Regions from separate parts of the Pseudoalteromonas sp. J2K-J599 genome, predicted to be linked through region 2. Evidence: riboswitches for the same ligand, from Rfam matches in the RefSeq annotation. Region 2 holds a riboswitch; the other holds the start of a gene.

Region 1 (11,406 bases), 1.4 Mb from region 2:
AACCCTGTAGGCAGCTTTATGCCAGATGAAAACAGGCAGCAGCTGGTGGAGCTACTTGAAAGTCATGACGTAGTGCTTATTGAAGATGACGTATACGGTGATTTATATTTTACGGCAAAACGAGGCACACCTGCTTTAGCGTACTCTAAAAAAGGATTAGTGATTAGTTGCTCATCTTTTTCTAAAACGGCAGCGCCGAGCTATCGTGTAGGTTGGGTCATTGCCGGTAAATTTGCAACGCAAGCAAGGCGATATAAAAGAGCACTAAGTTGCTCTGCTTCGTTAATAAACCAATGGACGTTATCTGAGTTTATTGCCAGCGGCGAGTACGACCGAAATTTAAAAGTACTTAGGCAACGCCTGCGCGATAACAAAGAGCGTATGCGATGGTGCTTACAACAAGCTATGCCAAAAAATACACGTATAAGCGATCCAAAAGGAGGTTGCGTAATGTGGCTTGATTTAGGAGGCGAATACGATAGCCAAACATTGTTTTTACTTGCACTTGAAGTGGGTATTAGCATAACCCCAGGGCTTATTTTTTCGGCCTCTAATAAATATAAAAGCTGTGTAAGGTTAAGTTATGGTGTGCAATGGAGCGCGCAAATTGAGCAAGCAATAGTTACATTGGGGAAGCTCACTTTATTAGCTAAAAAGTAATACCAATCTGCTTATATATGGGGTCTATTTAACGTTAAGAAAATTACGCTAGAACTAGGCAAAAGTTTTTGTATCTAGTTGTTCTAAATAAAAAATTTTTAACGAAGTTATAGTGCAATTTAATTCGTTAAATTGATCAAAGATTTATGCAGGTTGGTATAAGTCAACGAAATACAAAAAAGCAGCATTTAAGTAAACTTAAGTGCTGCCAAAGGGATGTTAAATAACGTTTGCTGTACTAATTTTGCTTAAAGCTAAATAACTGGTAACCTTTAAGCTCAGGCACTTGCATTACTAATTGCTCTTCTTGTTTTGCAATATCAGCAAAGTTTCCACATAAAGAGTTAGCACGTTCTTCAAGTGCGCTTGCATGTAGCTCTACTTTTTCTTCTATTTGTGCACCCATATTTTCCATACGTTGTTCAAAAGCATCCATATCACCGCCTGAACCAAGTAACTCAGAACCTAAAGCTACTAAAATACTGCCCATTGATTGCATCACTGCTGATTCAACCGCTGTTTCTATCTGCTGCTCAAATTGTTGTTCAAAGTTTTCGCCAAATTGATTAAAACTTTGTTGGCCCATCACAAATGTACCTTGCTGGTAAAATGTGTTTTCTACTTCGATTTTAATGTCATCCATAAGCTCAGACATATTATCAAGACCGTCAATATTAAATGCATTGCCTACTTCTTCTAATGCTACTCCTGCAATTTTAACACCCTCAAGCGCTATATTAGCTACTTCAGGTAATTGAGTGCGTAAGCTATCAGAGTACTTGGTTAGCGCGTCGCGCTGCGAATTATTCAGCGCTACAAGTTCGCCATTTACGGTTAAGTCACCATGGCTATTAAACTGCATGGTTTTATTGTTGGCGGTAAAAATTTCCAATTCGTTTGGCTTAATGCGCACATCATTTTTAAATTCGACGTTACATTCATCATTACTAAATGAAATTGCAGAATCGTTATCGTTATGAGCCATAGCGGCTGGTGGACAAATTAATGCGCTAACTAATAGTAATTTTTTCATGTTTGTTCTCTACTTTTTGTTGATGACGATTAATTAATAACAAGTTTGATGCCAGTTTTATTTTTTAATATAAAACATATGGTTAACTGTTTTTGTTTGTTTTTTAGTAAATGAAATCAATTAATAAATAACTATTTTTTAGTCAAATTGGCTAACTAATAAAAATTAATAAATTTTATTTATCGATACGATAAAAAACTCTCACTTTCCTCAATTCAAATTTAGCGCTATTTATTCACATTACTGACATGAAGACTATTTACAGTAGTCACGTGGCTTTATTTTGATGTTAATTTGCACAGCATTTTGACGTTAAACATTTTAATTTTACCGACTATTGCGATAATAAAATCCTTGGTTGGTCTCAAACACTTTATGGAGTGGGTTGTGGGTAAGACATTTAGTTACGATGCGCTAGATGACGATTTTGTTGAAGACGAGTACGAAATGCTCGGCCGTAATCAACACGATAAGAACAAGCAAAAGGTTAAAAAGAAGTTGGAAGACTACCTTGAGCAAAAACGCTTGCGTAAAAATCTAGGCGAAGACGATTTAAGCGATTACACCGATTAAATTTCACTAGTATAAATAAAATACCAATTAATATTGAGAGTTTAAATGTGCAGTTATGCGTATGTTTAAGTTTCAATAGTATTGGCAATAAAGAGGCCTTGCGCCTCTTTATTACTTTTTAAAGCGTACTTTTAGCCTGTGCTAAAGCTTTTTGAATTGTAAGTTCTAGCTTTTCGGGTTTAGTAAAAGGTGCATAACGTTTAATTGGCGTGCCATCTGCGGCAATTAAAAATTTAGTAAAATTCCACTTTATTTTACGTGTTAAAAAACCAGGTAAAGCCGATTTTAAATAACGAAAGACTGGGTGAGCATGCTTACCGTTTACATCTACTTTGGCCGCCATTAAAAAACTCACACCAAAATTAATTAAACACCCTTGCTCTATCTGTGTAGCGTCGCCGGGTTCTTGCTGACCAAATTGATTACACGGAAACCCTAAAATAACTAAACCTTGGCTGGCATATTTATTATGCAAAGCTTGAAGCGACTCGTATTGGTAGGTAAATCCACATTTACTTGCGGTATTAACAATAAGCGCAACCTTACCTTCAAAATCACTAAAGTTAATAGGTTGACCCTGCAAGCTTGTTGCGCTTAATTGATGGAATTTGTGCATATTGGCGTCTTTTTTATTATTGTTATCGGTATTTTAACCTGAGTACAGTATTTCATAAAGTATAAAGAGCGCTCTAATTTAAAATCAGAAATAGCCCCATACCGGCAAGCGTAGTGTAATAAATATTATGTGTTTTATAGGCAACAATGATGGCGACTATCGCTGCGCTTAAATAAGGGTTTTGCCAGTCTAAGTTAATGCCATCTTCATTCAAAAACACGATAGGCACCCAAATTGCTGTAAGCACCGCAGGTGCACTAAAGCTTAAAAATTGCTGCATTTTAGGACCTACTTTAAACGGTAAAGCGCGGTGTAAAAATAAATAACGCGTAAAAAATGTAATGCACGCCATGAGTAAAATAGTTGTCATCATAGCGTTGCTTCCTTTTTAGCGGTTAGCCTTGCTGTGCTATAACCTGCGGCCATTGCCAGCAGCGCTGAGCAAACAAGCCATAACTCAAATCCGGTACTTTTTAAAAGCGTTGCGCTAACGCCTGCTACAATTACCGTAACGAGTGAGGCCAAATTTTTGATTCCCGGAATAACCAACGCGATAAACGTGGCAGCAATGGCAAAGTCGAGCCCTAAATTAGTTAAGTCGGGCAGCATTGTGCCCGCTACAATGCCAATTAACGTCCAAATATTCCATGCAATATAAAAGCTAAAACCAGCGCTCAATGCGTATATTAAGCGTGTTTTTGTTCTATATGCTTTTCGATGATGAGAAAACGCAAACAGCTCGTCGGTTAAAACAAAGCTCACCGGTAAGCGCCAACGCATAGGTTGATCAATGACCTTATGACGCACAGCTAAACCGTATAAAAAGTGCCGAGAGCTAATAATAAATGTTGTGAATAAAATTGTGAGCAATGGTGTGTTGCCCGCCATAAGTTCAATCGCAACAAGCTGTGCAGAGCCTGCAAATACTAATAACGACATTGCTTGGGTTTCAAAGGCGCTAAAACCATTTTGAATCGCTAAAGAGCCGCATAAAATACCCCAAGGAACAACGGCTAAACACAGTGGTAGCATATCTAAAAAGCCTTTTAAAATAGCTTTTTTAACTGGTTGCATGATATTTACTCTCACGGCTTGTAGAATGGCTCATAAGGATACCTTAATATTATGATGTTAAAGTAGTTAACAAATTAAATAATACTGTTTTTTTTAAGGATAGGCACAATGACGACGTTAAAAGTGTGGGATGGGTTTATTAGATGCTTTCATTGGTTTTTGGTTGTAAGCATTGCAGTGCTTTATTTTAGTATTGAAGAGGGCATGATTGAGCTTCACTTTGTCGCTGGTTTTTTTACTTTAGCACTTATAGTAACACGTTTAATATGGGGTGTTATTGGTAGTAAAACCGCGAGATTAAGTGGGTTACTGCACTCTCCTTGTGCTATTTTAAAGGCGCTAAAAACACCAAGCGACTCGTTAGGCCATTCAGCACCCGGTAGCTGTATGGTGATAGTGTTTTTTATATTAATTATAACGCAACTTGCAAGTGGCTTAATGAGCAGTGATGGTATTTTAACTGACGGGCCGCTTGCTCAATATGTGTCTAGCGATACGATTGATTTTGCCAATTGGCTACATGAGCTGAATTTTGACATTTTACTCTATGCTATTGGCTTACACGTATTGGCTATTATCATTTATAGAATAAAAGGCAAACCGCTAGTTAAGGCGATGATCACAGGCTCAAAAGAGTTAAAAGCGGATGACTCTGAGGCTAAAGTAACAAAAGCGTCTTGGCCTGCGTGGTTAATATTTATATCTTTATTGGTGTTGTTGGTATTTACGTGGGCGAAAGAGCCTTTAACTTATTTGTTTAGTTAAAAACACATTAAACCAATCTTAAAGGGTTGGTTTTTGTTTTTTGTTACATTCTTTTGTTTGATTGTTATGCGGGGTCGAATTATAATCGCCGCATTGCTGGCAAACTAGCCGAAAGGTTAGGACGCAAAGTTTCCGGTCTAAGGCTTTTTAAAAGCTATGGTAGCGGGACTACTGCATAACGTGTTGTTATGTATCACTTGCCCTCAGTGTATTTTTTGTGTATCCATAGTGTATGGATAAGATTTTGTAACTCTTAAGGTGTTGCCGTGTTTATGCATACGTCGTTGGCCTGTGGAAAGTGGTCAACAATAGGTTGCTTAAATCATCATACCCAATTATTTATTGGTGATGTGGTGAGTGTAACCTTTTACGACATGCAAGGAGAGCTGGTTAGTTTATCATTTGATTACAAGATCACCTCGCTTGAGCAAGGTGAGCCTCACGCATGGCCACGTTTAGTTGCCGAGCATATTAATGTGCATGTTCCTCTGGTTAGCGCAGGTAAAATGACCGAACAGGGTTTAATTGTAGCCTATAGAAATAATGAAATTTTTGCTTTGCAAAGCAGTGGTATATGTAAAGCACACGTCGACTTTCATTGTATTGCAAAATGCGATGAGCGTGTTGTTAATAACCTTGATACTTATGATTACGTGTACCCTGAAAATTGTGAAAACTATAATGCGGGTACAAAGGTATTGCAGCCAAAAACAGGGCATGTTTATCAATGTAGGCCTTGGCCATTTAATGAGTTTTGCCGCGCGAGTGACGATAAAAAGTTTATGTTCGAGCCCGGTATTGGACAAAGTTGGGCTATGGCTTGGCAGCAAATATAAAGCTTAAATTATCTTCCCAAAGGTATAGCGGTTTTAGTAATGAAGCGTTTACCGTTTTAGCCCATCCAACTATTGGATGGGCTTTTTTATTTTTATGATAAACTGTAAATCACGTTATTTTTTTAATTGGTTTTGTTGTGTCTCGTCCTGACTATTCTTTAAGTTTATTACCTAATTTCCCGATTGCTAAACAGCAAGCCCATACATTAAGTACTCATAATAAAATACGCACTGATAATTACTATTGGATGCGTGATGACGATCGCCAGGATGAGCAAGTACTTGCTCATTTACATGCTGAAAATACGTACTGCGATGAACAGTTAGCTGCTATGAAGCCACTACAAAATACACTTTTTGAAGAGTTAAAAGCACGCATTGTAAAAGATGATAATTCGGTACCCGTTAAAGACGGGAAATACTGGTATCACTCAGAAGTTCGTGGTGATGATGAATACTCGCGTCACTATAGAAGTACGAGCATAAAGGCCGATAATAAAGAGCTTTTACTCGATGTGAATGTCTTAGCTGAAGGATTTGAGTTTTTTGAGCTGGGCGAAGTCGCACTAAGTCCATGCGAGCAGCTTATGGCTTACTCTGAAGATACTGAAGGTCGTCGTATTTATAATGTTCGCTTTAAAAGCTTAGCGACCGGTGAAATGCTTCCTGATGTGCTTGAAAATACAGAAGGACAAGTTGTTTGGGCTAACGACAATAAAACTGTTTTTTATGTAAAAAAAGATTTAAAAACGCTATTAGGATACCAAGTATTTAGGCATGAGCTTGGCAGCGAGCAAAACCAAGACGTAATGGTCTACGAAGAGCAAGACAGCAGCTTTTTTATGGGGCTTGGTAAAAGCCGCGATGAAAGCTTAATTATTGTTGATTTAGCATCGACAGAGACCAACGATACATGGGTGCTTGATGCTAATAAGCCCACTGGCGAATTTAAAGCATTAATGCCGCGTGAAGATGGCCACGAGTTTGACGTAGATAAGCTAGGTGACACATTTTATATTGTGACTAACTGGCAAGCTAAAAACTTTAGATTAATGACGGCAACAAACGAAACAATTGCTGATAAAACACAATGGGTTGAGCATACAGCTCACAGAGAGAATGTACTGCTTGAAGGTGTAGAGTTATTTAATGACTTTTTAGTATTGAGTGAACGCGAGCAAGGGCAAGCTCGATTTGTAGTTGTTAATAGGCAAGGGGATCGTATGGCACTTGAGTTTGCCGATCCTTGTTATTATGCTGCAATAGCAATGAACCCAGAGCCAGACACACGCACTGCGCGTATTTATTACTCAAGTTTAACAACACCAGGTTCTTTATATGATGTTAATTTAGCAACTGGCGAAAAAACACTACTTAAACAGCAAAAAGTACTCGGTAGTTTTAATGCCGATGACTATCAGTCTGAGCGATTAATGGTAACTGCTCGCGACGGAGTTAAAGTACCCGTATCAGTTGTTTATCGAAAAGACAGCTTTAAAAAAGGTGGCTCAAATCCGTTATTTCAATACGGCTATGGTGCGTATGGCTATACGATTGATCCAAGTTTTTCAAGTTCATCGCTGAGCTTGCTCGATCGTGGTTTTGTTTATGTAATAGCACATGTTCGAGGCTCTGAAATGCTAGGTCGCGAGTGGTACGAACAAGGTAAAAAAGAGCATAAACAAAATAGCTTTAGTGACTTTATTGATGTGACAAAAGCGCTTGTTGCACAAGGCTATTGTGATAGCAGCAAGGTGTTTGCCTCAGGCGGCAGTGCTGGTGGTTTATTAATGGGGGCGGTTGTAAACCAAGCACCAGAGTTATATTGCGGTGTTGGCTGTCATGTACCATTTTTAGACGTATTAACCACGATGCTTGATGAGAGTATTCCGCTCACAACAAATGAATACGATGAATGGGGTAATCCAAATGAGCCTCAGTTTTATGATGTAATTGAAGCTTACTCGCCGTATGACAATATTCGCGCACAAAACTATCCGAACATACTCGTTACTACCGGTCTTCATGACTCGCAAGTGCAGTATTGGGAGCCTATGAAGTGGGTTGCAAAAATGCGTGAGCTTAAAACAGATAGTAATCTTTTAGTCTTTAAAACCGATATGGATGCAGGGCACGGTGGTGCATCAGGTCGCTTTAAAAGTTTAGAGGAAAAAGCACTCGAAATGGCCTTTTTTATTGCTTTATTAAATTAACTGCAAAATCAGAAAATTGTATTATCCTATATATAGAAGTTGATATATGTAAGGCGATTTATGTTTGGAGCACATGGTGAATTTCAGATTTGTTCACAGCCCCCTCAGATGTATTTAGAATTAAAGGGGAGCTTTAACAATGAAGGCATTACGCTGTTAACTAATGGCGTTGTTCAGGAGTTGAGCACTCACCCTGAGAATACAATTAAGTATGTGGTTGTTAATTTAAGAGAGTTTGAGCTGTTAACTTTGGATGGCCTTGATTCATTAGAGACCTATTTTGCCGGTGTAAAAGAACGTGGCTATCAACGAGTTGACTATATAAACATTAATATCATAGCTAAAAATATGTTTGAAAAAGTATGGAAAAATAGCGATGTAGAAGTTAATTTTTATAAAGATACCGACAGCTATTTATTAGTGCACCCAAATGACAGTTATATAAAACAGAACTGGTAACTAACATGAGTATTATAAACCGCTATTGAAGAGGGCTTATAATACTCTCTAAACACCCTTTATAGCGCCGTGAAAGGTTTAAACACATATCGTTTTTCAGCCTTACTTTATAATCGCCACTGTCAGTAGGCATCAGTTCGCAAATAGCTTGTTTTCTTACCAGCGTTGAACGATGAATACGAACAAACCCTTCTGGTTCTAGCTGTTGTTCAATATTTTTCATGGTTTCGCGATGTAGTACCGGCGTATTACCTTGGGTAAAATGCAGCTCTACATAGTTGCCCGCACCATTAATCCAAATAATATCATTTATATCAATTAGCCTTACCTTACCTACATCTTTAACCACAATGTGTGATGATGGCTTTTCTGCTTGTGTGCTTTGCTGGTATTGGCGTTCGGCCGCACTTGCGATCGGGCAAAGGTGAATCAGCTTATCAAAGCACTTATCAATACGTGATGCAGTTGAATCTAATATTAAAAAATCAACAGCGCCAACTTCAAAGGCAAAACTCGCAAAATGTCCCGATTGGGCAATAATGACTAACTTCAGCTTTTTAGCAAGCTCTGTTAAATGCACTATTTGCATCGGGTCAGCTAGGTTGGTTAGTTCGTAAAACAGTACATTGTATTGATCTGTGTCTATTTGATCTAATCTATTTGTTTGAAGAAAAGATTGAGATTCAAAGTGCCGGTGATCTTGCACGCGCTTTGTTAAAAATGTTGCAAACTTAGTGTTACTAACAAAAGTTAATGCATGAAAAGAAGCGATCATTATTTTATATCTCTTGCTGTATATAATAATAAAGACCGTGCTTAGCGGAAAAACTGTTATGAAAAGTACAATATATTTATAAAATAATTGTGACGTACTAATTCATCCCATAAAAGCTGCTATTCGTACCAAAGACTACGCCTCATAAATAATGCCCGTAGAGTGTTTAAATAAATCCCCTTACTGTAATCCGCGAAGTAACCATTTAGTTACAAAAATAACAATTCAGGGGAATTATATGACATTAACTAACAAAGGTAGCGCGCGACTATTTAAAAAATCGTCGTTAACAGTTGCGCTAAGCAGCGCGATACTTGCAAGCTTTTCATTTCAAGGTGTGGCTGCAGAAGATGACGAAATAACTAAAATAGAACGCGTACAAGTTACAGGTTCTCGTATTCGTTCAGCTGAGGCAATGTCATCAGCACCTATCCAAGTTGTAGACAGTGCTGCGATTGATGCATCAGGGTCGTTAAATATTCAAGACTTACTATTAGAGAACCCTGCATTTGGTACACCAGCTATTAGCCGTACTAACTCAAACTTTAATACCGCAAGTGCGGGTGTTGCTACTGTTGATTTACGTAATTTAGGCTCTAACCGTACATTGGTTTTAGTAAATGGTCGTCGTTATGTATCAGGTGTACCTGGTAGCTCTGCTGTCGATTTAAATACTATTCCGAGCCAATTTATCGAACGTGTTGAAATTATGACAGGCGGGGCTTCATCTGTTTATGGTTCTGACGCTGTTGCTGGTGTAGTTAACTTTGTATTAAAAGATGATTTTGAAGGTGTTGAATTCGAAGGCCAATATGGTGAATCAAGCGAAGGCGATGATGAATCACGCCAATTTAACTTTACCTCAGGCTTATCAAGCTCAGATGGGAAAGGGCACGCGATGTTCCACCTTGGGTATTCGGATCAAGGTGCTGTTTTTTCACGTGACCGTGACCGCTCGGCAGTAGACCAATTTTCAGGTATTTTCTTTGAAGATGATCCAGCAGCAAACCCAGGCTCTGTATTTGATGCTGTAAGCCCATTTTTATCTTCATTTCCGCCACAGGGTCGCTTTAGCGCTGGGGATGAAACATTTACGTTTAATGATGCAAACAACCTACAAAACTCATTTAGTACTAACGGTGGCGATGGCGTAGCTGCAAATGGTTTTAACCGAAGCGGTGTACGTACGATAGCGATACCTACAGAACGTTATTTATTCGCCTCAAACGGTAGCTACGAGTTAAGCGACAAACATAGCTTTTTTTATGAAGGTACTTACGCCGCAACAACGACCGTTTCTGAATTAGAGCCATTTCCTTTCGCCTCTGACGACATTTATGCAAATGGCCAAGTACCAATTGAATTTAACGTAAACGGTGAGCTTCTACGTAATGCGTTTGTTCCAGATGATATATATAACGCAGCAACTGATACTGATGGTGATGGCGCACGAGATATCTTTTTTGCAAAGCGCTTAAGTGATGTAGGTAACCGTGGAGCACGAGCAGAGCGTGACACATTCCGTTTAGCGCTTGGTTTTCAAGGTGAAATAGCCGATGGTTGGTTCTACGATACTTACTATGTATATGGTAAAACAAAAGAGCAACAAGTATCAGGCGGTCTAGTTAATGTACAAAGTTTTCGTCAAGGTTTAGAAGCTGTTATCGATAGCCAAGACTTAGATGGCGATGGTATTACTGATGAGGCTATTTGTATCGATGCGACAGCACGTGGCTTTAACTGTGCACCGGTAAATATTTACGGTTTCAATTCGTTATCACAAGGTGCTATTAATTTTGTAAGTGCACCTAGCTCACTTTCAACGTCGGTTGAGCAAGAAATTATTGGTGGTAATATTTCAGGTGATTTATTTGAACTACCAGCGGGTGTTGTAGGTATCGCTGCTGGTTTTGAATACCGCGAAGAGTTCTCACGCAGTGAATTTGATGCTCTACAGCAAGCTGGCCTTAATGCGGGTAATGCAATTCCAGCAACAGAAGGCTCGTTTGACGTAACTGAGTATTATGTAGAAGCAAATATCCCTGTGCTTGATTCTGTAACTATGAATGCAGCAGTTCGTTTGTCTGACTACTCAACAGTAGGCAATACTGAAAGTTGGAACGTGGGTGTAGACTGGGAAGTAATGGATAGCTTACGTTTACGTGCTACCCGTGCACGTTCAACGCGTGCTCCAAATATTGATGAGTTATTCTCTCCACCTTCACAAACTTTTCCAAGCGGTTTAAACGATCCATGTTTAGGGGTTACTAATAGTGGCGGTGGTGCCGCAGGTGATGCTTGTCGTACAGATGTTGGTGTTACAACTAATATCGCTTCAAATGGCGAGTTCACGCTTAACCAGTCTGACTTACAAGGTATTAGTGGCTTTAACCGTGGCAACC
Region 2 (11,406 bases):
TCCATAAAACGTTGTAACTGATCTTTTAAGTTTGGCGGAATACCTTTAATTACAAGCGTGTCAGTTGCCTCGTTGTAAGTTACGCGCTCACCTAAGTGTTTACGTTCAAAGCTTACACTCACACCACCACCAAGACCTGAGAACTTAACCATGCTGGTTACGGTTTTCTTATCAACAGGGAAAGTTTCTTCTAAGTCATAGCTTTGTTCTTTACAAAAACTATCAAACGGGCTGTCATCGCCTTTTGTAAGCGTTGCAGATAGCTCTCTTACGCTGGCATCTTCACCAGTTGTCACACAGTCATTACAGTAGTCAAAAACTTGTTTACGTAAATCGTCTTTTTCTGATTTATCAAATTGTTGCTCAGATAAATAATCCTCTACTGCGCTAAGCATTACTTGGCTTTGCTGTTTTGAATCAATACCCTCTTCACAACCTAAAAAGTCTAAGAAAAAGTCAGCAACTTTACGTCCAGCTCGCCCTTTTATAAATGAAATATAACGGTTGTCGTCAGCTTGTGTATCCCACGCTGTTAAATCGATACGAGCAGCAAGTTGCATGCGTGATATGTCTAAATGACGAGAAGCGGCTAAATCAAGCTCTGAGGTCATAGAATAATGCTCTTTGATGTTAATCATCGCAATTAGCATGTAATCAGTTGCAACGTACTGGTAATGACAAAATACTAAATAGCCTGTTTCACTAAATGCATATTTATCAAGCTCTTCTTTTAAAACCGTTGAGGCTTGCTCGGTCATATGCCAAAAGCCTAACTCATCATTACGGTAACTTTGCATTGCAGATGCTACAACACTGTTTTTGTCACCACTGAAAGCACAATAACCTTTACCAGGTTTACCATTGTATGCATGATGTAATTGTTCGATAAAAACGGCTACTTTATCGTTAATTACCATCTCATCATTTCGAAGGTGAATTTGCGTATCGTCGTCTTTTTTGTCTACATAGTGAACGACTAATTTTTTAACGTCTGTTGTCATCTTTGTTTTTCACGCCTCTAGTGTTAAAATACGAGAATATAACTATTTTATTGAACCAACTAATGCCAATCTTATCAAAATACTCTAATGAAGAAGTAGAACAAATCGTCGATCAGCTTATTGATGTGCTAACTAAACACAATGCGCCGGTTGATTTAAGTCTTATGTGTTTAGGAAATTCTATCACGCATATCTTAAAAGAGCATGTACCAACAGGGAAAAGACAAGCTGTAACCGAGAACTTTGCAAAAGCGCTCGCGCAGTCGGTTAAATAAAATTTATGAATTTATCGCAGCACAATCAATTTTCATCAAAAGCGAGTCAGCTGCTAAGTTGGGGGCATTGGTTTACCTTTGCCAATATCGGCTTAGCCCTGCTTATTAGCTTAAGCTATTTATTTGCAGACTCGCCACCTACAAGCTTTTTAGGCATTACCTATATGCTAGTTACTTGGCTAAGCCACACTAGTTTTATAGCCTTTTTAGCGTTTGTGCTGACGGTATTTCCGCTTAGTTTAGTATTCCCCTACCCACGACACATTCGCGGCATGGCCGCTGTTATAGCCACTGTAGGCGCATCATTGCTTACTCTTGATGCTTATGTGTATGTTAATTTAGGTTATCACCTAAGTATATCTGCCTTACCTGAAATCATTTCATTGTTGTGGCATCGTTTAACAAGCTCTCCTGCTTTAACAACCATTTTAGCCATTGGTATTGTTGTTGTTATTTTAGGCTTTCAGCTACTTGTTAGTAATTACACATGGCACCACCTTGAGCGTTTAAAGCAATATAAATTTGCACGTTACGCAATTTCTTTCTTAATCGTGTGTTTTTCGCTTAGCCACAGTATTCATATTTGGGCTGACGCCAATTTAAACTTTGACGTAACAAAACAAGATAATGTTTTGCCACTTTCATACCCTACTACCGCTAAAAGCTTGTTAGCTAAAAATGATCTGCTAGATATAGAAAGCTACGAGCAAGCACACAACGTAAAAATTAATAACCAAAATATTAGTTATCAAATGCCAAGCCCGCTTGAAAAATGCGAGGACTACACACAAGCCAATGTAGATATATTTGTATTTGAAACTCAACAACAACTCGAAAAGTTTGTTGCCGAGAATAAAAACATGCACAAAACAGAGCAGTTTTTACAGCCAACAAATCATGACGATACGTTATTTAGCTTAGTGTATGGTTTACCCGCTTTTTATAAAGCAGCAATTTTAACCGAGCAGACACTCCCAGTTTGGCAAAGTCAGCGCCGTAGCATTGAAGTAACTGGCATTGAAGAACTAAGCTTTATTAATGATCAAGCACATAGCTCTAGTGCTATTCGAGTAATTAAAGCGAGTGATACCCCTACTGTTCGAGATGATGAAACACAGGTTTTTGCTTTTAGTCTTGCCAATAACAAGCAAGAAGTAGTAACCACCTCAACTTTATACAGCTCTGACAAACGTATTTCTAAGGTAGATGGGCTAATTCAACCTAGCGATTTAATTGCAACAAGCGTTGGGCAATATTTAAATTGTAAAGCTATTGCCAAGCAAACAATGCTAGGCGTTAATCTATACAAGAAAAAAGACGATATGGGCGTGAACTACTCTCAGGGTGTTGTTATAGCCTATAAAAAAGATAGGATTACCTTAATAGATTCAGATGGTAACTTTAAAAACATTTCCGCCGCTGAAGGTTTTTCTATTGAACAAGGTTTAGATATACCATTTTTAGTACAGAGTATTAAAAAGCTCAAAACCTTTACCCAATAACAGTTATCCTAACCTAGCTTGATATACCACCAAGCTAGGTTATAGTTTTATATTGTTGTTAGATATAAAAACCAAGGATGACATGTATGTTTAAAACTTCTCATTATATTCTCCATTCTAGCTTTTTACTTATCAGTTTTTTTAGCTTTAGCGATACCACTTACTACAAATGTGTAACAGAAAAAGGCACTGTCTTTTCTCAACTCCCCTGTGACGACGAAGCAACGACTTATAAAGTTAACACAACGGGTAATCAGTATTCTGGTCCTAAGGTTGACTACACTAAACAACTAAACGAACTTGAGCGTGAAAGGCTTCTATCTGGCTTACAGGCAGAGCTTCGCAGTAATAACCATAAACTAACAATACTTGATCGTAATAAAGAGCGTGCTGAATACAAACAACAAGAGCGGTTAAATCATATCTTAGCCATTGATGATAAAAAGCGTATTACTAAAGACATTGCTAAAAAACTAAAAATAATTAATAAAACATATAAGAAAAACGTATCGGCTGTGACTAAACAAATTAAAATTCTCGAAAAAAAGATAGCTCAATTCCAATAAGTTACTCTTAGTTAGTAAGTAACATTTATCTTGGTTTTAAACTTAAAATAACATACCCTTAACACAATAGAGTATAAACTCTAGGGACTTTTAAGGAGTGCAAATGCAACCTCGCCATATTGCTGAATTAATTTTAACGGGTTTTAAAAGGCACTATCAGTTATTTCAAAAAACAACAGCCAAAGCCCCTCTTGCCTTTGCAAAAAAAGATTGGCAAGCAATTAATGATATCAGCCGTTTGCGTATCAGCTATTATGATGATCGTGTTAACGAAACCACGCAAGCGTTAAAAAAAGAAACCCCAACCGAACAACTCGATGAAAGCCTATGGCTTGAGGTTAAAAAGATATATCAGCATTTTTTATGTTTTCATCCCCAAGCAGAGCTCGCCGAAACTTTTTATAACTCTGTATTTTGCCGGCTGTACCATAGGCGCTATTTTCATAATGACTTTATATTTGTAGAAGCAACCTTAAAAGATGCTCCTTCAGTGCCTGTAGAAGCAGAATATAGAACATACTTTCCTGTAGTTGATGGCCTCAAACCAACAATAAAACGCATTATTAGTCATTTTGATTTTAAGGCCCCATTTGTAAATTTAGAGCGTGATATCCGCCTCCTTGTTAAAGCTTTTTATAAACAAGCCCCCGATACACATCACCAACCTTGGCAAATGCGCTTTGATATTTTACACACACCTTTTTATCGTAATAAAGCAGCCTATATTGTTGGTCGTGTTGTTTCAAAAAGTGGGGTTCAGCCCTTCATAATCGCTGTATTACACGATGAAGATAACGGATTATATTTAGATGCACTTTTAACTAAGTCATCTCAAATGCGTGTTATTTTTGGCTTTGCCCGCGCCTACTTTATGGTAGAGACTCACGCACCTTCAGCACTTGTTCGGTTTTTAAATCAACTTATGCCAAACAAAACACTTGCTGAGCTCTATAACGCAGTGGGTTTTCATAAGCAGGGTAAAACTGAGTTTTACCGAGAGTTTTTAAATCATTTATCTCACTCTAGTGATGAGTTTACAATTGCACCGGGGACTCCCGGTATGGTGATGATGGTATTTACCCTCCCCTCATTTGGCTATGTTTTTAAAGTAATAAAAGACAAATTTGGTGAGAGTAAACCCTTTGGCCGTGATACCGTATTAAAGCGTTATCAACTGGTAAAAAATCATGATCGCGTTGGCAGAATGGCCGATACCATAGAGTATTCTAACGTCGTATTTCCTTTAGCGCGTTTTGATAGTAATTTACTTGCGCAATTACATAAAACAATTGGCTCATCAATGATAATTGAGGGCGATTGGTTGATCATCAAGCATTTGTATATTGAACGGCGCATGACACCTCTTAACTTGTTTTTAGAAAATGCTGATGAAGAAAGTGTCGCCGACGCGATTGAAGAATATGGGCAAGCCCTAAAAGAAATGATTGCTGTTAATATATTCCCTGGTGATATGCTCTTAAAAAACTTTGGTGTAAGTAAGCACAAACGTATTATTTTTTACGATTACGATGAAGTTCAATACCTAACCGATATGAACTTTAGAGCATTACCAAAAGCAAAGAGCTATGACGACTATTTAATGGATGAACAAAGTTACTCTGTTGCACCACAGGACGTATTTCCTGAGCAACTTTGTACATTTGTAATGCCAAACCCTATGTATAAAAAGTTTTTACTCAGCACTCATCCTGAGCTTATAGATGTTAGCTTTTGGAAGCAGGCACAACAAAATATAAAAAATGGTCAGGTAAGTCATATTTACCCATACCCGACAGCACAGCGCTTTATTCACCACTGGTAAGCGCTAAAGGACACACACAATGAATATAAGTAAAATAGATTTAAATTTACTCGTTTACCTCGATACATTGCTGCGAGAATGCAACGTAACACGCGCTGCTAATCAATTGAGTATAACGCAACCTGCAATGAGTAATGGCCTTAAACGTCTTCGTAACTTATTTAACGACCCTATTTTAGTTCGTACCAGCGATGGTATGGTGCCTACCGAGCGTGCTTTGGAGTTACAACCCGTTATTCGTGGCATATTAATGACCCTTGAAGAAACTCTAGCTCCTAATCGAGAATTTGAGGCAAGCCAAAGTAAGCGTGTGTTTAGAATAATGGCCAGTGATTACGCTGCAAGTACATTAGCACCAAAGCTTTTAAGTAAATTGCACGAAGAAGCCCCCGATACTACTTTAGATATACTCACACCAAGTGATGTCACCTTTCATGATGTAGAAAACGGTAAAGTAGATATGGCAATCAACCGTTTTGAAAACTTACCGCAGTCTTTTCATCATAAACGTATTTGGAAAGATAGTTTTTGCTGCTTAGTAAAAGCCGATAACCCTATAATTGAAAACTTTAGCCTCGACAGCTATTTAAAAGCACGCCATATATGGGTGAGTAAAACAGGTTTTGGTGTAGGTGTGGGCATGGACCCTAAAGATGTGCAAAAACTTGGCTGGGTTGACGAAGCACTTGCTCACTTTGGTAAGCATCGTAATATTGCCACTTTTACGCGTAACTACCATGTAGCAATTCATTTAGCTAAAGAGAAAAATTTGATTGCGACCCTTCCTTCAAAAGCCGCAAATATATATTTAGATGATCCGGGGCTTAAAATTTTAGAGCCACCATTTCCAATTCCTCCTTTTGAGCTTGATATGATTTGGAGCCCACTGTTACATCGCGATGCGAGTCACATTTGGTTACGTCAAAAAGTAGCTGAAGTAGCTGAAGAGCTAAAATAACTTTATTACACAATATAATGTAAAAATTGCTAGGTTAATTTTTTGCCTGTTAACTTAGCACCCTACTGAGATGAAATTAATTCAATAAAATCAAATAACTACATAACCATTGAAACGTGGAACATACATTGCTTTTATTAAATTGAACTATACATTCATTTAATTAAAGAGGTCATTATGAACACCCATCAAGGATCAGAAGTAAATCATATTACTGACATCATTCAAGTTATGAACAGCGGCATCGATTTTTATCAAAAAGCACAGGAAAAAATTGAAGACCCTGCTATTGGTGCACTTTTTCAGCGTATGATAGATGCCCGAAAAGTGAGTGTTGAGCGCTTGCAGCCATATGCAATTAATGAAAAAGGCGAACGCGAAGATGGCTCATCTTTCGCAGTTGAAGCACGACGTGCGTACACAGCCCTATTGACTACTTTCACCTCTCACAACGACAGCACGTATGTAAAAGAGCTTGAAGAGGTAGAAGATAAAACCCTTGAAGAAATTAAAGCAGCAATGGATAAACCGCAACCAGCTGACTGCGAAGCTGCACTGGCTAAAACATTATTAACAATGCAAAGCTGCCATGCAGAAATGAGCCGTATGCAAAAAAATTAAGTCAATTATAATATGGCTTAGTTATTTCAACTAAGCCATATTTAAATTAATTTTCTAAGGTCATAGCTAAAGCTGCATATTGCCTGAACCAAGTGATGTTGCTCACTGCATGCCTCATAATATTATTTGAACGATTTATGATTGAAGGTTCAAACTTAGATAATTCACGCCAATCATATGAGAATGCAATTTGTTCACCTTTACTGCTAATACCTTCTCCGGTTACAAATTGTGGAATAGGACCTGGACCAATGGCAATGCGTTCAACCGCTGTTTTAGCTAAGCAATTCATAATATCTAAGTTGTTAAAATACCCCTCTTCATCAGCTACAACAAATAAGCCAACATCAATATGTCCATGATTAATATCTTCATATTTCTCGTATGATGGACCTCGACGATCCCAATTATAATTCCATGTACACGTGCCATCATCTTGGTACTCTAAATTTTCAGTAAAAAAATCTATAATACCCATTATTTTTGATTTATAAAAATCAGGTCTATCACTCCATTTATCTAAATACAGCATCGCTGTTGCCATTGTCAGGTTATGATTATGGGCTAAAGGATTACTATATAAACCAGAATCACCATAGTTATCGTTGTAAAGGTTCACGTAGTAAAAACTTCCTTTAATCGAAGAGTTTTTACTAACGCTATACGAGCTGTCATGGCTGTCTACTATCTTTTGGGCGGCTAATATAGAAATGTCCGCAAAGTTATAATAATCAGATAATTTTTGAGTTTTTATTATATCAACTATACGCATAACACCGTTTAAAATCATACCATCCGTCAAAACAGTTATACTCGAATCAGAGAGTGATCTTTCCCAGCCGGGGGCAATTTCATCTCTTTCATTTAAGAATAATTTAGGTGCCCGCTTATAGCTATTTGTTGCTGAAAATCCATTTGTACTTCTCACCAAATCCGTATCACTAAGCATTTTGTTAGCTAACTCAATAGCCATATCTAAATACTTGAGCTTATTGGTTACATTATAGAAATGCAGATAAGTACGTAACCAATAATACCCATTCCAAGCATATTCATTGCCTGTATTAGACTCATTATTAATCATTGGATTGCCCGGATACTTTGCAAATATCAGTTCAGCTAAACTTGAAACATTATCTACATCAGAAACTTTAGGGTTAGGAACGTCTAAACCGCTTATTAAATCAGCAGATGTAATGTTATGTAATTCAAAGAATGAGTCCTGGTTTGCGGAGATAAGTTGCGGCTCCCCTCTGTCACTTATGCCAAAATTACGGCTATTTTCAATGTTATTCAGGTCTATTAAGCCTAGTCCCTGAAGAGCTCCCTCAGAAAATTTATTTGACCTCCTAAATAACCAATTAAATGATACATCAGTAGGAACAATAAAGTCTTTTTTAACTGAAACACTTTTTAATCCGTCTGAAGCTATTAGCTCTCCATTTTTTACTGTAACTTCTAAAAAACGTGTTTGATAAAAGTTTAACTTATTCCAGACGCCGGGGTATTTGTCTCCAAATTTCATTTGTATACTTGACTGATTAAATAGTAAAAATTCTTTTGTATTTGAGTTAGAAAGTAAATAGGTTTTCTTGGAAGGGTCATTGGGTGTTTCCCCAAGCCACACTACAATTTTGAATGGACCGGTGGGCTGCCAAACATCAAAGCTAGCAAAGCTATTGACGCCGTTAAACTTTATAGCGGTATCAGCAAAAACAGTTTTAATACTAAACGAAAATATTAGTAAAAGGGTAAGTATTAATTTGATCTTCATCATACTCACACGATCTCCAAGTGAGATGGCATGACGCTTTACTGCACACAATATATATGTATGAGGCGGTCCCGCTATCATAGGCTGAGCCCTTAGACCGGAGACTTTGCGTCTTCACCTTTCAGTGAATTTGCCGAAATTAATGTTAATAAACTTATCCGACATGTTTAAAAAACAATCAGAACAAGTGAAATTCTAACCCTTTAGTACTTAATGTCAACTAAAGAAAACCATAAATCATTAGTAAAAAGCAATTCACTTCTATATTAGTAAGTTACAAAACCAAAAAAAGGGCCTTACGGCCCTTTGAGTTAAATAACAAAAGGGAGGTTATTAATTAAAAACGGTATTCTGCACCTACGTAGTAGTAAGCACCGTTAAATCCAAATGGAGCCGAACGACGTGAGTAGTCAAACACACCTGAGCTACTTATTACTGTGTTGCCACTAGCATCCACAATAGTACCTGAGCGAGAGTTACCTATTTCATTTTTATCTGGGTAAACATCGAACAAGTTATTTGCACCAATATTTACTGATAAATCTTCAGTAACGAAGTAGTTAACTTTAACGTCAGTTAAAATTTCTGCACCATACGTTTGACGACCGCCATCTTCTACTGTGTATTCACCAAAACGATTAAGTGACAGGTTAACAGTCCAATCATCACGTTGATAAAGTGCACTTAAGTTAATACGGTCCTCTGGTTGCCACTCTTCTATAATAGAGATGTCTTCAGCTGAGAATATATCTTCTACTTTTACCGTCTCAAGGCTTGAGCCAGCAGGAGAAAATAACGATACAACATCTGTTTTGGTAAAGTTAGCTGCAAGTGTAAAATCAAGCGTGCCGCCTAAACCTTCAGTGTTCCACGTTGCTACAAAATCAACACCACGAGTTTCTGTATCAGCACCATTTAAGAAAAACTGCCCTACGCCAGCACCTGCACTATTTAGTGCTGCATCAAGGCTTGTAGATAACCCTTTACCTAAGCGATCACTAATTACAATACGGTCGTCAATATCAATCGAGTAGTAATCAACGGTTACATTAATATTATCGGTAACGTTATACACAATACCTAAACTACGGTTTTGTGATTTTTCTTCTTTAAGTTTTGGAATACCTAAACTTTGCGCAAGTGTTGAATCATTTCTAAATGTACCAACTTCTTCTGCAACTAAATTCCCATTAGTATCAACAACAAATTGTGTGCTTACGTTATTAAAGTAAAGCTGCTGCATTGAAGGCGCTCTAAATCCTGAGCTTAATGCACCACGTAATGAAATATCGTCGGTAATAGACCAGTTACCAGCAAGTTTAAAGTTTACTGTATCGCCAAAACCTTTGTAGTTATCGTAGCGAAGTGCACCAGATAAAATCACATCTTCAATTACATAAGATTCTGCATCTACATAAAATGAAATTACATCACGTGACTCATCCACTGAAGACGCAGGTGATGAACCACCAAAACCTTGTGAACCACCCGATGCATCTTCAGAGCCAACACCGCCACTTAAACCGCTGTAAATACTTACACCATTTAATGTGTCGTAATCGCGGTACGCATATTCATTACCTTCTAAAATACGGTATTCGTCAGTACGTATTTCAGCACCCATTGCTAACGAATAATCATCAAAGTTTTGCGTAAAATCAATATTGATTGTTTGCAGTGATAATTCCATGCCGTAAGCGTACGCTTCACGTGGAATAGTTGTACGAATATCAGCTGCACTTAAGCCTTGGTCATAACGTAAAAAGTTAGCGTATGAGGCATTGATAGTGTCACTTGTAGTGTAATCAATGCTGTTCTCACCATAGGTGTAAGATAAATCAAGGCTTGCATCGTTATCAAATTCAGTTTTATAACCAAAGTTGTACGAGATATCGTCGATAGTTGTGTTGATTTTTGGTAAGAAACCTAGCGGAATCGTCGCATCGTTATCTTGTAGAACTGGGTTACCACCTGCATTTGCATTATGACGGAAAAATGCAGCCGACTCATTTTCACGTGTTGAGTAAGTAATAAAGCCGTAAAGCTCGCCATCACCTAACTCGTAACCGGTATTAATTGTTAAACCAAACTGCTGAGAGTCAGCATCACCAATTCTAAAGGTATCACGATCGGCTGTCAGCTCACGCGGATCACCAGCAAGTAAAGTGCCGTCACTTAGTTCTGTACAACCATAAAACTGACAAGAGCCATGTAAACCGGCACGGTTAGTCGGTGCACGGTCACGGTAATTAATAGTTGTATTTAAATAACCGTCATCACCTAGCGCAAAGCCTTTATTAAAATCAAGGTTAATGGTTTCGCCATCGCCTTCAGAATATTGACCGTAGTTAATAGCCGCTTTGCCACCTTCGCTACCATCTTTGAGCACAATATTAATAACACCTGCAATTGCATCAGAACCATACTGAGCAGCAGCGCCATCACGTAATACTTCAATGCGTTTAATTGCAGAAGCTGGAATTGCATTCATGTCAGTACCTGCGGTACCACGCCCAACAGAGCCATTAATATGAATAATACTTGCTTGATGACGACGTTTGCCGTTAATTAACACCAATGTTTGATCGGGACCTAAACCGCGAAGTGTCGCAGGTCTTAAAGCATCAGTACCGTCACTAATTGCAGAGCTTGAAAAGTTAAATGAAGGGGCGATAGACTGTAGCATACGACCAACTTCTGTTTGGCCCGTATTTTCAAGCGCTTCTGCACTTAGGATATCTACTGGAACGGGTAAATCTTCAACTGAACGTCCTGCTACACGGCTACCGACAATAGCAATTTTTTCAATTTTTTCTTGAGCGACTTCTTCTGCTGCGTTTACACCTTGCGAATTTACTGCAAGTAAAGCTGGTAATACTGCTGCACT

What was found. A riboswitch is a leader RNA that binds a small molecule or an ion and turns the genes downstream of it on or off. The one in region 2 is predicted to bind cyclic di-GMP.
Region 1: another riboswitch for cyclic di-GMP. It lies ahead of AC5NT5_RS00420 (hypothetical protein); the one in region 2 lies ahead of AC5NT5_RS06850 (hypothetical protein).

Annotation. Positions count from the first base shown of each region.
Region 1 is NZ_CM200271.1:77,349-88,754, forward strand. It holds gene AC5NT5_RS00385 (aminotransferase-like domain-containing protein) at 1-660, shown strand, start outside; gene AC5NT5_RS00390 (YggN family protein) at 899-1,693, opposite strand; gene AC5NT5_RS00395 (PA3496 family putative envelope integrity protein) at 2,081-2,266, shown strand; gene AC5NT5_RS00400 (glutathione peroxidase) at 2,385-2,882, opposite strand; gene AC5NT5_RS00405 (branched-chain amino acid transport AzlD family protein) at 2,956-3,255, opposite strand; gene AC5NT5_RS00410 (AzlC family ABC transporter permease) at 3,252-3,956, opposite strand; gene AC5NT5_RS00415 (cytochrome b/b6 domain-containing protein) at 4,065-4,721, shown strand; cyclic di-GMP riboswitch class I at 4,810-4,897, shown strand; gene AC5NT5_RS00420 (hypothetical protein) at 4,994-5,557, shown strand; gene AC5NT5_RS00425 (S9 family peptidase) at 5,695-7,770, shown strand; gene AC5NT5_RS00430 (hypothetical protein) at 7,831-8,229, shown strand; gene AC5NT5_RS00435 (LytR/AlgR family response regulator transcription factor) at 8,252-9,004, opposite strand; gene AC5NT5_RS00440 (TonB-dependent receptor domain-containing protein) at 9,243-11,406, shown strand, end outside.
Region 2 is NZ_CM200271.1:1,503,279-1,514,684, reverse strand. It holds gene yejK (nucleoid-associated protein YejK) at 1-1,001, opposite strand, end outside; gene AC5NT5_RS06880 (YejL family protein) at 1,064-1,276, shown strand; gene AC5NT5_RS06875 (DUF3413 domain-containing protein) at 1,282-2,778, shown strand; gene AC5NT5_RS06870 (DUF4124 domain-containing protein) at 2,865-3,344, shown strand; gene aceK (bifunctional isocitrate dehydrogenase kinase/phosphatase) at 3,448-5,166, shown strand; gene AC5NT5_RS06860 (LysR family transcriptional regulator) at 5,186-6,124, shown strand; gene AC5NT5_RS06855 (ferritin-like domain-containing protein) at 6,302-6,745, shown strand; gene AC5NT5_RS06850 (hypothetical protein) at 6,792-8,522, opposite strand; cyclic di-GMP riboswitch class I at 8,581-8,664, opposite strand; gene AC5NT5_RS06845 (TonB-dependent receptor plug domain-containing protein) at 8,857-11,406, opposite strand, start outside.